3 regions of the Streptomyces sp. NPDC098781 genome follow, and region 3 is predicted to be linked to each of the others. Evidence: riboswitches for the same ligand, from Rfam matches in the RefSeq annotation. Region 3 holds a riboswitch; each other region holds the start of a gene.
What was found. A riboswitch is a leader RNA that binds a small molecule or an ion and turns the genes downstream of it on or off. The one in region 3 is predicted to bind cobalamin.
Positions count from the first base shown of each region.

Region 1: it holds a riboswitch for cobalamin, as region 3 does, so the genes downstream of both, metE (5-methyltetrahydropteroyltriglutamate--homocysteine S-methyltransferase) here and ACIQWG_RS30015 (ABC transporter substrate-binding protein) in region 3, are expected to answer to the same signal.
Region 2: it holds a riboswitch for cobalamin, as region 3 does, so the genes downstream of both, ACIQWG_RS00450 (prenyltransferase/squalene oxidase repeat-containing protein) here and ACIQWG_RS30015 (ABC transporter substrate-binding protein) in region 3, are expected to answer to the same signal.

Region 1 is NZ_JBIWAK010000001.1:115,086-119,292, forward strand. It holds cobalamin riboswitch at 1-175, opposite strand, end outside; gene metE (5-methyltetrahydropteroyltriglutamate--homocysteine S-methyltransferase) at 300-2,618, opposite strand; cobalamin riboswitch at 2,784-3,005, opposite strand; gene ACIQWG_RS00565 (3-hydroxybutyryl-CoA dehydrogenase) at 3,189-4,058, opposite strand; gene aceB (malate synthase A) at 4,055-4,207, opposite strand, start outside.
Region 2 is NZ_JBIWAK010000001.1:86,882-91,088, forward strand. It holds gene ACIQWG_RS00445 (hypothetical protein) at 1-1,195, opposite strand, end outside; cobalamin riboswitch at 1,312-1,386, opposite strand; cobalamin riboswitch at 1,487-1,619, shown strand; gene ACIQWG_RS00450 (prenyltransferase/squalene oxidase repeat-containing protein) at 1,810-4,207, shown strand, end outside.
Region 3 is NZ_JBIWAK010000008.1:158,324-162,530, reverse strand. It holds gene ACIQWG_RS30020 (FecCD family ABC transporter permease) at 1-670, opposite strand, end outside; gene ACIQWG_RS30015 (ABC transporter substrate-binding protein) at 667-1,695, opposite strand; cobalamin riboswitch at 1,756-1,931, opposite strand; gene ACIQWG_RS30010 (methylmalonyl-CoA mutase family protein) at 2,073-3,875, shown strand; gene scpA (methylmalonyl-CoA mutase) at 3,875-4,207, shown strand, end outside.

The DNA.
Region 1 (4,207 bases), on a different contig from region 3:
CCGATCGGAGGACATCTACTGGCCGTCGCTTCCCGGGCCCGGTACGTCGGACCCAGTGCGTATGACGGCGGTCGTTCCCGCTCACCGCTGCGGGGCAGTCCCGGACTTCCACCGGGTTCCCTCTTGCGACGCCGGACACAGGTATGTCCGGCGAACCACCAGCACCGCCAACACTACATCTAGAACGCGTCGAGCATGCGCATCCCAGATGTTGTGTTGTGGGAAAAACTTAGGTATACCTAAGTCCGGCTCGGCGGGGCCGGGACGCGCGTGGCGTCCCGGCCCACTGGGAGCCGCGGTCAGGAGGCGGGCAGTTCGCCCCGGACCGTGCGGGCGGCGGCGACCAGGTTCTCCAGGGAGGCCCGGGTCTCGGGCCAGCCGCGGGTCTTCAGGCCGCAGTCGGGGTTGACCCACAGCCGCTCGGCGGGGATGGCCTTCAGGCCCGTGCGCAGCAGGGTGGCCGCTTCCTCCGTGCTGGGGACGCGCGGGGAGTGGATGTCGTACACCCCGGGACCGGCCTCACGCGGGTAGCCGTGGGCGGCGAGTTCCCGGGCCACCTGCATGTGGGACCGGGCGGCCTCCAGGCTGATGACGTCGGCGTCGAGATCGTCGATGGCCTGGACGATGTCGCCGAACTCGGCGTAGCACATGTGCGTGTGGATCTGGGTGTCCGGCCGCACTCCGGCGGTGGTGAGACGGAAGGCCTCCGTCGCCCAGGCGAGGTACCCGGCGTGGTCCGCGGCGCGCAGCGGCAGCGTCTCGCGCAGGGCCGGCTCGTCGACCTGGATGACGGAGGTACCGGCCGTCTCCAGGTCGTTCACCTCGTCGCGCAGGGCGAGGGCGACCTGGCGGGCCGTCTCGCCGAGCGGCTGGTCGTCGCGGACGAAGGACCAGGCGAGCATCGTCACCGGGCCGGTGAGCATGCCCTTGACCGGACGGTCCGTGAGGGACTGGGCGTACGTCGTCCAGCGCACGGTCATCGGCTCGGGGCGGGAGATGTCGCCGGCCAGGATCGGCGGCCGGACGTACCGGGTGCCGTAGGACTGCACCCAGCCGTGCTGGGTGGCGAGGTAGCCGGTGAGCTGCTCGGCGAAGTACTGGACCATGTCGTTGCGTTCGGGCTCGCCATGGACCAGGACGTCGATGCCGGTCTTCTCCTGGAAGGAGATGACGTCCTGGATCTCCGCCTTGATGCGCTCCTCGTAGCCGGCGGTTTCGATGCGGCCGGCGCGCAGATCGGCGCGGGCGGCGCGCAGTTCGCCGGTCTGCGGGAAGGAACCGATGGTCGTGGTCGGCAGCAGGGGCAGGCCGAGGTGGGCGCGCTGGGCGGCGGCCCGTTCGGCGTACGGCTGCGACCGGCGGGCGTCCGCGTCGGTCACGGCCGCCGCACGGGCCCGGACCGCCGGGTCGTGGGTGATCGGGGAACCCGCGCGGGAGGCCAGGTCGGCCCGGTTGGCGGCGAGTTCGGCCGTGATCGCGTCGGTGCCCTGGGACAGGCCCTTGGCGAGCGTGACGATCTCGGCCGTCTTCTGCTCGGCGAACGCGAGCCAGCGCAGGATCTGTGGCTCGATGTCCCGCTCCAGGCCCGTGTCGAGCGGGACATGGAGGAGGGAGCAGGAGGCCGCGACATCGATCTGGTCGGCCAGACCCAGCAGGGTGCCGAGGGTGCTCAGGGACTTCGACAGGTCGTTGATCCAGATGTTGCGGCCGTTGACGACTCCGGCGACGAGCCGCTTGCCTGGCAGCCCGCCGACGGCGGCGAGCGCGTCGAGGTTGGCCGCGGCGGCCTCGGTGAAGTCCAGGGCGAGCCCGTCGACAGGGGCCTTCGCCAGAACGGGCAGGGCGTTGCCGAGCCGGTCGAAGTAGGAGGCGACCAGCAGCTTGGGCCGGTCGGCGAGGGCCCCGAGGTCACGGTAGGCGCGCTCGGCGGCGTTCAGTTCGGCCGGAGTGCGGTCCTGGACCAGGGCAGGCTCGTCCAGTTGCACCCACTCGGCGCCGGCCGCGCGCAGGTCGGCCAGGATCTCCGCGTACACCGGCAGCAGTCGGTCGAGCAGGGTGAGCGGCTCGAAGTCGGCCGCCACGCCGGGAGCGGGCTTGGCCAGCAGGAGGTAGGTGACCGGGCCGACCAGGACCGGGCGGGCGGCGAGGCCGAGTGCCACGGCCTCCTTGAGTTCCGCGACCTGCTTGGCGGAGTTCGCCGTGAACACCGTGTCCGGGCCCAACTCGGGGACCAGATAGTGGTAGTTGGTGTCGAACCACTTGGTCATTTCCAGCGGCGCGATGTCCTGGGTGCCGCGGGCCATGGCGAAGTAGCCGTCCAGGGCGTCGGCCTCGACGGCGGCGCGGTGGCGGTCGGGGATCGCGCCGAGCGCGACGCTGGTGTCCAGCACGTGGTCGTAGTAGGAGAAGTCGCCGGTCGGCACCTCGTGGATACCGGCGTCGGCGAGCTGCCGCCAGTTGGCGGAACGCAGGTCGGCGGCGGTGGAGTGGAGGGCGTCGGCGGTGACGCGCCCCTTCCAGTAGCCCTCGATGGCCTTCTTCAGTTCCCGGTTCGGGCCCTGGCGGGGGTAGCCGTACACGGTGGCCCGTGTTGCCGCGGCTGCGGACTTGCTGGTCACGGAGATCTCCTTCGCGAGATGAATCCCTGAGATCCCGGAGACGGGACGAGAACGCGAAGGGTGACGAACCGGACGGAACCGACCTCGCGCGGCACAGCGCGGTCGTTCGCCTGGTATGTACGCCGACCCGCCCTCGAGGTCACCGGATTGTCCGCGCGCGGAATGGTCCGCACACGGGCAGATGGCAGGTCTTCGGACTCGCGGGCACGCCCTCCTGACCGGAGGACACCTACTGGCCGTCGCTTCCCGGGCCCGTACGTCGGACCCAGTGCGTATGACGGCGGTCGTTCCCGCTCACCGCTGCGGGGCAGTCCCGGATTCCCACCGGGTTCCCTCTTACGACACCCCGTCTGGCGGACGGGGCGAACCAGCTGCACACATCAGCCTACGTGGTGTCGCCCCGCGAGGGAGAGGCGTCCAGGATCTGGAAGGCGATTCCGGAGGACTTCCGGGGCGAACGCAGAGGGCGGGAAGCGCCGCACTCGCGCTTCCCGCCCTTCCCCTGTGACACTGCCGGGACCCTCATCCCGGCGGCGGCGCGGGCCCCTCAGCCCGCGTCGTACCAGGCCCTCAGCCCTGGTCGTAGGTGTGGAACCCCCTGCCGGTCTTGCGGCCCAGCAGCCCCGCCTCGACCATCCGCTGGAGCAGCGGGGGAGCGGCGTAGAGAGGTTCCTTGAACTCGTCGTACAGCGACTCGGCGATGGACGCGACGGTGTCCAGCCCGATCAGGTCCGCGAGCTTCAGCGGGCCCATGGGGTGGGCGCAGCCCAGTTCCATGCCGGCGTCGATGTCGGCGGCGGTGGCGAAGCCGGACTCCGCCATCCGAATCGCGGACAGCAGGTACGGGACGAGCAGCGCGTTGACGACGAAGCCCGCCCGGTCCTGGGAACGGATCACGGTCTTGCCGAGGGTGCGGGTCGCGAAGTCCTCGACCGTGGCGGTGGTCGCGGCCGAGGTGTGCAGGGAGGTCACCACCTCCACGAGCGGCAGCACCGGGACGGGGTTGAAGAAGTGCAGGCCCACCACCCGGTCCGCGTGGCCCGTCGCCATGCCGAGGCGCATGATCGGCAGCGAGGAGGTGTTGGTGGCCAGCACGGCCGCCGGGTCCTCGACGATCTTGTCGAGGGCGGCGAAGACCTCTGTCTTGGCGTCCGGGTTCTCCACCACGGCCTCGACCACGAGCTGCCGGTCGGCCAGGTCGTCCAGGCTGCTGGTGAAGACGAGTCGGGCGAGGGCGTCGCCGGCGGCGTCCTGGGTCAGCTTGCCCCGTCGCACGGCACGGTCCAGGGAACCGGCGACCCGGTCCCGCGCGGCCCGGGCGGCGAACGCGTCGGCCTCGCACACCACGGTGTCGACCCCCGCCCGCGCGCACACCTCGGCGATCCCGGCCCCCATCTGTCCGCCGCCGACCACGCCGACGCGTCCGATGACCGTGCTCATGCCAGTGTCTCCGTCCGTCGCACGAGGTGCCGGGTGTAGGCGTCCGGTGTGAAGAAGAGCGGCAACTCGCCCGCGAGGGTGGTTCGTTCGAAGAGGGCGCGGATGTCGTCGAGTGGTGCCCACGGGTATTCGGCGCCCAGCGCGACGAG
Region 2 (4,207 bases), on a different contig from region 3:
CACCCAGTGTCGTCGTACCGCCGGTCGGGGTGAGGGACACCGAGCAGACCTTGAGCCCGCCGGCGCCGTCGTCCACGGTCAGCGCCAGCTTGGTCGCCGTACCGGAGGTGAAGGAGCCCTGGGCGACCCACTGCGGAGCGCCGGGGGTGACCGGTACGGGCGGGGCCGAGGTGAAACCGCCGCCCGCGAGGGCGCGCACCGCGTCGATGGAGGCGTACGCGGAGGGCTGGGTGTCGCTCGGCAGGTACTTGAAGCCTCCGCCGGGGTTGATCTGCTGTGCGATCAGGAAGTCCACGGGTGTCTTGCCCATAGAGGTGAGGAAGTCACCCGTCTGCGGGTTGATGCCGCAGGCGTTCAGGCCCGAGACCGCCCAGCCGTTGGAGTCGGTGTTGATGCCGAACATGGCGTTGAAGGCACCGCTGTTCGGCACCAGCTTGCTCTTCAGGAACGCCTTGGCCTGGACGATGTCGATGTCGGTGTTCGGCACCCCGGAGACGCACAGCGCCGCCATCGCCGCGCCGGTCATGTCCACATCGCTGGCGGCGGCCAGCTTGGCCGGGTCGCCCTCGGCCTTGGAGTAGTTCCAGCCGCCGTCGTCGTGCTGGTTGGCGCGGATGCGGGTGATCATCGCGTTCCGCAGCGTCTGGGGGATGCGGGTCTGGCCCGCCTGGGTCTTGGCGCCGTTCAACGCCAGAGCGGCGAACACCGTGCCGTTGAAGTTGGCGGAGGGGCCGAAGTAGCCGGGCTCGGCGGTCTGCCAGTAGCGGTAGACGTCGGCGACGAGATTGCGGGAGGCCGAGACCCGGGCCGGGTCGATACCGGTGGCGTAGGCGTTGAGGGTGGCCCGCTCGTAGTCGGTGACGACAGGCGAGGCCGACGGCCAGCTCGTGGTGGAGAGCAGGGTGCGGTAGACGGATCTCGCGTTCTTGCTGGTGTCGCCGCCCGGCGTGACGTCCACGGCGGCGGTCCCGGCCGCCGCGAAGGCGCTGAACGCCCATTCGTTGGACAGCCCCGCCCCCGCGTACGAACCGTCGGCGGCCTGGAGGGTCTTGAGGTAGGCGACGCCGTTGGTCTTCGCCGTGGCTATCTGTGCCGGGGTGGAGGTGGCCGATGCGGGCAGGGACGTCAGGACGAACGCGCTGAGCGCGGCGGACGCCACGAGTACGGGACGCCGAAGGGACGCGGGACGGGGCATGGACGGCTCCTGGGAATGAGGGACGTCGACCCCGAATCCCGTTGCCCGGACGGCGCGGCATCGGGAGCGGCCGCCGTCCGGGACGCGGGATGGCTTCCAAAGGTGCTTGCCGCCATGGGCATTCGGGCTCGGAACGGCCCCCGCCGTTCCACACCGTTGCGCGTCAGCCCCGGCCTCTCACCGGATTCCCCCATGTGGCAGCCCAGGACGCTACTCGACTCCCGCCACCGCCGCCAGAGTTGTCCCGGAAGCGCTCTTGCCACCCCTGTGCCTCTCCTTGACGCTGTCTGTGAACCATGTTCAAATCCGGCTGACATGCACGCGGTTCCAGGGGAAGCCGGTGAGATCCCGGCGCTGTCCCGCAACCGTGAGCCCGGCCTCGGCCGGGCGAGCCGGAACACCTGGCGCGTGCTCTCAGCAACGAACGCAAAGAACGCCGTCGCGGACTGCGGCGTGGTGCGACCAGCCGTCCCGGCGGGAGAACCCCCGCAGGTGACGGCCCTCACCCACGTCTCTTGCCGCGTCGGCCACACAGCGAGGGACCGGGGGCCGTAGTGGGGACGGACAGACACAGAACCGGACGTACGGGGACCAGACGCGGGCCGTTGACGGCGTTGCTGTCGGCACTGGCGCTGCTCGTGGGAACCGCGGTGACCTTCCTCACGGTCACCCCGGCCACGGCGGACCCGATCGGCGAGTGCACCGCCACCGAGGGCGCGATCGTCGCCGTCGACTTCGGACCGTTCGGCGGTGACGTGGTACGCGGCTGCGACACCACCCCGACCACCGGCTACGAGCTTCTCCACGAGGGCGGCTTCGGCACCACCGGCACCGAGCACGACGGCCCGGCCTTCATCTGCCGCATCGGCCACGGATCCTTCAACTCCGCTACGCAGTACCCGACTCCCGACCAGGAGTCCTGTGTCCTGACCCCGCCCGCCACGGCCTACTGGTCCTACTGGACCGCCGCTCCCGGCCAGGAGGAGTGGTCCTACAGCCAGTACGGCGCCATGGACCGCAAACTCCATGACGGCGACGTCGACGCCTGGGTGTTCGGCGGCACCGACGTGGGCGGCTCCACGGGCAAGCCGACCTTCAGCCCCGACGACGTCCGCGCGGACGGCGGCAGCGGCACCCCGGACCCCGGCACCCCCACCGGAGCACCCGGCGATGTGGACCTGGCCGGCGCGGCGACCTGGCTCAAGGGCCGTCTGACGGACGGGGAACGCGTCGTGGACGACGGCGCCGAGACCCCCAACTACCTGCTGACCACCGAGACCGCGTACGCCCTCGCCGCCGCCGAGGGCAAGGGCCCCGCCCTGGACAAGGTCACCGCCTTCCTCGCCGGCCACACCGGCTCCTACGCCTATCCGTCCGGCACCGACCAGGCCCCCGACGCCACCGCAGCGGCACGCCTGGCCCTGCTGGCGGAGATCACCGAGGGCGACCCGTCCGGCTTCGGCGGCCACGACCTCGTCGGCGATCTCGCGAAGAACGTCTGCGCGGCCGGCCCCGAATCCGGCTGTACCGCGAAGGGCGACTTCCGCAACGCCGCCTACACCGACGGCCAGGCGCTGTCCGTGCTGGCCCTACTGCGGGCCGGCAAGACGCCTCCGGCGGACGCCATAGACCGTCTGACCCAACTTCAGTGCACCGACGGCGGCGTCACCAGCGTCCTCATCCGCCCCGGCGAGAACTGCGACGGCGACCCGGCCACCACCGGCCTGGTCGCCCTGGTCCTGGGTGAGGCGGGCGGCCACGACGACGCCGTCGCGAAGGCACGCACCTATCTGACGAAGTCCCAGCGCGCGGACGGCGCCTTCACCGCCTACACGGGATCGACCGTGGGCAGCGTCGCCGCGACCGGCTACGCCGCCCAGGCCCTGCGCGCGCTCGGCGACAACGCCCGCGCCGACGCCGCGGTCGGCTGGCTGTCCCGGGAGCAACTCGACGACGGCGGCTTCGGATTCGAGGAAGGCGCCACGGATTCCTCTCTCTACCCGACGCCCCCCGCCGTCCTGGCCGGCGCCGGCACCGATCTGACCGCGCTGACCACCGAGGACCCCGAGCCGACCGACCCGCCGACGACCCACGACCCGAGCACACCGCCGGCCGACGGCGAGGGACCCGACCTCGAGAAGGGCGTCGCCTACCTCACCAGCGCCGCCAACCTCGAGCAGGGGCAGTACTACACCGCCGGGCCCGCCACCGGCCGAGCCGACTTCGGTCTGACCATCGACGGCGCCTACGCCCTCGCCGCGACCGGCCTGAACAACGCCAAGCTGCGCGGCATCGTCGACTTCCTCGACCGGGGCGGCAAGGACGGCGAGGGCCGCACCGTGCACGACTGGACCGGCGTCGGCACGCCCTACGCGGTCGGCGGGGCGGTCGGCAAGACCGCGCTGCTCGCCGAGGCCGTCGGCCGCGACCCGCGCGACTTCGGCGGCGAGGACGTGATCGCCGCCCTCGACAAGGCCGTATGCGCAGCTCCGAGTACCGCACCCGACCGCTCCTGCGCCGCGAAGGGCGCCTACACCTACGCGCCGTCCGTGTTCGCCCAGTCCCTGGCGATCATGGCGCAACTGCGCGCCGGTGAGGCGGCGGCGGCCAAGGAACCGATCGCCTACCTGCTGAGCCTCCAGCACGACAACGGCGCCTGGCCGAGCCTGATCCCGGCCACCGGCGACTCCGACGTGGACTCCACGGCGATCGCCGCGATGGCCGTCGACCTGGCCGGCGGTCACGAACAGGCCGTCGACAAGGCGCTCGACTGGATCGCCTCCAAGCAGCTGTCCGACGGTGGATTCCCGGGCGCCGCCGGCAACTCGACCAACTCGGCCGCCCTGGCCGTACAGGGCCTGTCACTGGACGCCACCGCCCACGCCGACGAGATCGCCGACGCACGCAAGTTCCTCGCCGCCCGGCAGAACCCCGACGGCGGCTTCGACGTGGCCGAGGAAGGCCAGCAGGGTTCCGACCTGCGGGCCTCCACCCAGGCGGTGGGCGGTGCCA
Region 3 (4,207 bases):
CGAAGGCGTCCAGGGTGCGGGCATGTCCGAGGCAGACGGCGAGAACCACGGCCAGTACGGCGGCGCAGAGCAGCACCTGTCCCCAGTCGGCGCCGGTGAGCGAGCCCAGCAGCCAGAACAGCACACCCCGGGTGGTCTCGGCGTCGGCGGAGGTCAGCACGATGAACGAGGTCAGCGCGGAGAACAGCTGCATGGCGGCCACCCCGGACAGCACCACCCGGTCCGTGCTGCCGCCGAGCGAGTGGCTGAGCAACAGGACCATCGCGAAGGAGAGCAGCGCGCCGAGGAAGGCGCCCGCCGACAGCGACACCACTCCCCCGCCCACGCCCAGCACGACGACGGCGACGGCTCCCGTGGACGCTCCCGAGGACACCCCGAGCACGAACGGATCGGCCAGCGGATTGCGCAGCAGCGACTGCATCACCGCTCCGCACACGGCGAGCCCGGCCCCGCACACGGCGGCGAGCAGGGTGCGCGGCATCCGCAGGTTCCACACGATGCCGTCCCGCAGCGGCGCCAACGTGCTCTCCCCTAGGCCGAGATGGGCGGCGACCGCGGCCCACACGTCCGCCGTCGAGATGTCGGCGGGCCCGATCGTCACCGCGACGGCCACCGAAGCGAGCAGCGCGGCGAACCCGCCGCCGGTCAACAGCAGCGTACGGGCGCTCACTTGCCGAGCCCGAAGTCGCGCAGCCCGGCGGCGACCTGCTCGATCCCTTCGATCGTGCGGATGGACGGGTTCATCGCCTGCCCGCTGAGCAGGACGTACCGCTTCTTCTTCACCGCGGTCAGGTTGCGGGTGGCCGGGTTGGTCTCCAGGAAGCGGATCTTGGCCGCGGCGCTCTCCGCGGTCTGCTGCTTGCGGGTGAGGTCGCCGATCACGAGGACGTCGGGGTCCCGGTCGGCGACCGTCTCCCAGCCGATCTGGGGCCATTCGTCATGGGTGTCGGAGAAGGTGTTCTCGGCGCCCACGGCACGGGTGACGGCACCGGGCGCGCCGCAGCAGCCCGCGAGGTAGGGCGACTGGGAGTTGGCGAACCAGTACATGAGGGAGACACCGGAGGCGTCCAGACCGTCGGTCGCCTCGCGTACCCGCCGCTTCAGCTCGGCGACGAGCTTCTCGCCGCGCTCGTCGACGCCGAAGGCCCGTGCCAGGTCGCGTATCTCGCCGTACACGACGTCGAGGGTGAGCGGCTTGCTGCGCGATCCGTCTCCGCCGCTGTCGTTGTCCTTGCCCGCGGAACAGTCGGAGGGCGAGACGTAGGTGGGCACGCCGAGCTTCTCGAACTGCTCGCGGGTGGCGACGCCGCCCTTGCCGAGAGTGGAGACGAAGGAGGCGGTGACGAAGTCGGGTTCGGCGTCCAGGACCTTCTCGAAGGAGGGCGCGTCGTCCGCGAGCCGCGGCACGGAGGCGTTGGCCTTCTCCAGCCCCTTCATCACCGGGTCCGTCCAGGTCGCCGTACCGGCGACACGGTCGGCGAGACCGAGGGAGAGCAGGATCTCCGTGGTGCCCTGGTTGAGGGAGACCACGCGCCGGGGCGCCGACTTCAGGGTGACCTTCCGGCCGCAGTTGTCGATCGTGCGGGGATAGCCGGCGGCGGACGTCTGCGCCGCCTTCGAGTCGTCGCCGCCGGAGGAACCGCAGGCGGTGAGGAGCAGGGCGGATGCCAGAAGAAGCGCGGGGGTGCGGAGCAAGGGCTTTCCTCGGGGTCTGGGCTCGTACGCGGAGCCTGGCCTACGGACGACCTCGGCACCCGGGGGTGCCAAGGTGCCAGCAGGTCTTCGGACTCGGGTTCGTCCGGCCGCGGCGCCTTCCCGGTCTCCCAGTGGCAGTTGCCCCGCCCGTCCCCCTCACCGCTGCGCGTCAGTTCCGGATTCGCACCGGATTCCCTGGCCTCGGGTGTGGCTCGACTGGCCCGACGAGGCTATCAAGCCCGCCTTGTCGCGGGGTCGTTCGACCGGTCGCCGCCAGGGCCGACGGGAGACGGAGACCCAGGTCACAATCTGGAAGAGGGCAAGGTCACAGCCGTGCCCTCTGCTGCTCCTTTGATGATCTGGCCTAGCATCCGAGCATGACGGTCCTGCCTGACGACGGGCTCTCGCTGGCCGCCGAGTTCCCTGACGCGACCCATGAGCAGTGGCAACACCTGGTGGAGGGTGTGCTGCGCAAGGCGGGCAAGGAAGTCTCGGGCCCGGCCGCGGAAGAAGCCCTGTCCACCGCCCTGGAGGACGGGTTGCGCACCCGCCCTCTGTACAGCGCGCACGACGCCGCGCCCGACGCCGGTCTGCCCGGGTTCGCCCCGTTCGTCCGCGGTAGTCGCCCCGAGGGGAACACGGCCGGCGGCTGGGACGTCCGGCAGCGGCACTCCGCGCTCACCGACGGCGTGGTGCTGGCCGACCTGGAGAACGGCGTCACCTCGCTCTGGCTGGTCCTCGGCGAGGGCGGCATCCCGGTGGCGGAGCTCGGCCGCGCCCTGGAGGGCGTCTACCTCGACCTGGCCCCGGTCGTCCTCGACGCGGGCGCCGACGTGGAGCCCGCCGCGCGCGAGCTGCTGCGGCTGTACGAGGAGAAGGGCGTCGCCAAGGAGGCGGCGCGCGGCAACCTCGGCGCCGATCCGCTCGGCCACGAGGCACGTACCGGAAAGTCCTCGGCGTTCGCGCCCGTCGCCTCGCTGGCCCGTGCGTGCGCCCAGGAGTACCCGGGGCTGCGGGCCCTGACCGTGGACGCGCTGCCGTACCACGAGGCCGGTGGCTCGGCGGCCCAGGAGCTGGGCAGCTCGCTGGCGACCGGTGTCGCCTATCTGCGGGATCTGACCGAGGCCGGGCTGACGGTCGAACAGGCTGCCGCGCAGCTGGAGTTCCGGTACGCCGCCACCGCCGACCAGTTCCTGACCGTCGCCAAGCTGCGGGCCGCGCGCCGGCTGTGGGCGCGGGTCACCGAGGTGTGCGGGGCACCGAGCGCCCAGGTGCAGCACGCCGTCACCTCGCCGGTGATGATGACGCGCCGCGACCCCTGGGTGAACATGCTGCGCACGACGGTCGCCACGCTGGCCGCCGGCGTCGGCGGCGCCGACTCCGTGACCGTGCTGCCCTTCGACCACGCGCTCGGCCTGCCGGACGCGTTCGCGCGGCGCATCGCCCGCAACACCTCGACCATCCTCATCGAGGAGTCGCACCTCGCCCGGGTGATCGACCCGGCGGGCGGCTCCTGGTACGTGGAGCGGATGACCGACGAGCTCGCCCACGCCGGCTGGGAGTTCTTCCAGCGGATCGAGCAGGCCGGCGGACAGGCGGCCGCGCTGCGCTCCGGACAGCTCGGCCAGGACCTCGCCGACACCTGGCAGGCGCGCAGCGGCAAGCTCGCCAAGCGCCGCGAACCCATCACCGGCGTCAGCGAGTTCCCCCACCTCGCCGAGCAGCCCGTCAAGCGCGAGCCCGCTCCCGCACCTCTCTCCGGTGGCCTTCCGCGGGTGCGGCGCGACGAGGCGTACGAGGCGCTGCGCGCCCGCTCCGACGCCCACCTGGCGGCCACCGGCTCCCGGCCCCGGGTCTTCCTGGCCGCGCTCGGCCCGGCGGCGGCCCACACCGCGCGCCTCACCTTCGCCTCGAACCTCTTCCAGGCGGGCGGCATCGAGCCGGTCACCGAGGGCACGTTCGAGGAGAGCGGTGCCACCGAGGTCTGCCTGTGCTCCAGTGACACCGTGTACGAGGAGCAGGCGCGGACCGAGGCCGGCCGGTTGAAGGCGGCCGGCGCCTCGCATGTGTTCCTCGCCGGGCGGCCCGGGAATCACCACGATGTCGACTCGTACGTCTTCGCCGGCTGTGACGCCGTCGCCGTGCTGTCCGCCACCCTCGACCGCATGGGAGTGTCCTGATGGGAATCCCCGACTTCTCCGGGATCGAACTCGGGGAGCCGAGGACCGACGCCGGTGCCGAGGAGTGGCAGAAGGCCGCCGGGAACGACGGGACCTTCTGGGAGACCCCGGAGGGCATCGCGGTCAAGCCGCTGTACACCGGCCGTGACCTGGAGGGCCTGGACTTCCTCGGCACGTACCCGGGCATGGCGCCGTATCTGCGCGGCCCGTACCCGACGATGTACGTCAACCAGCCCTGGACGATCCGCCAGTACGCGGGCTTCTCCACCGCCGAGGAGTCCAACGCCTTCTACCGGCGCAACCTGGCGGCCGGCCAGAAGGGCCTGTCGGTC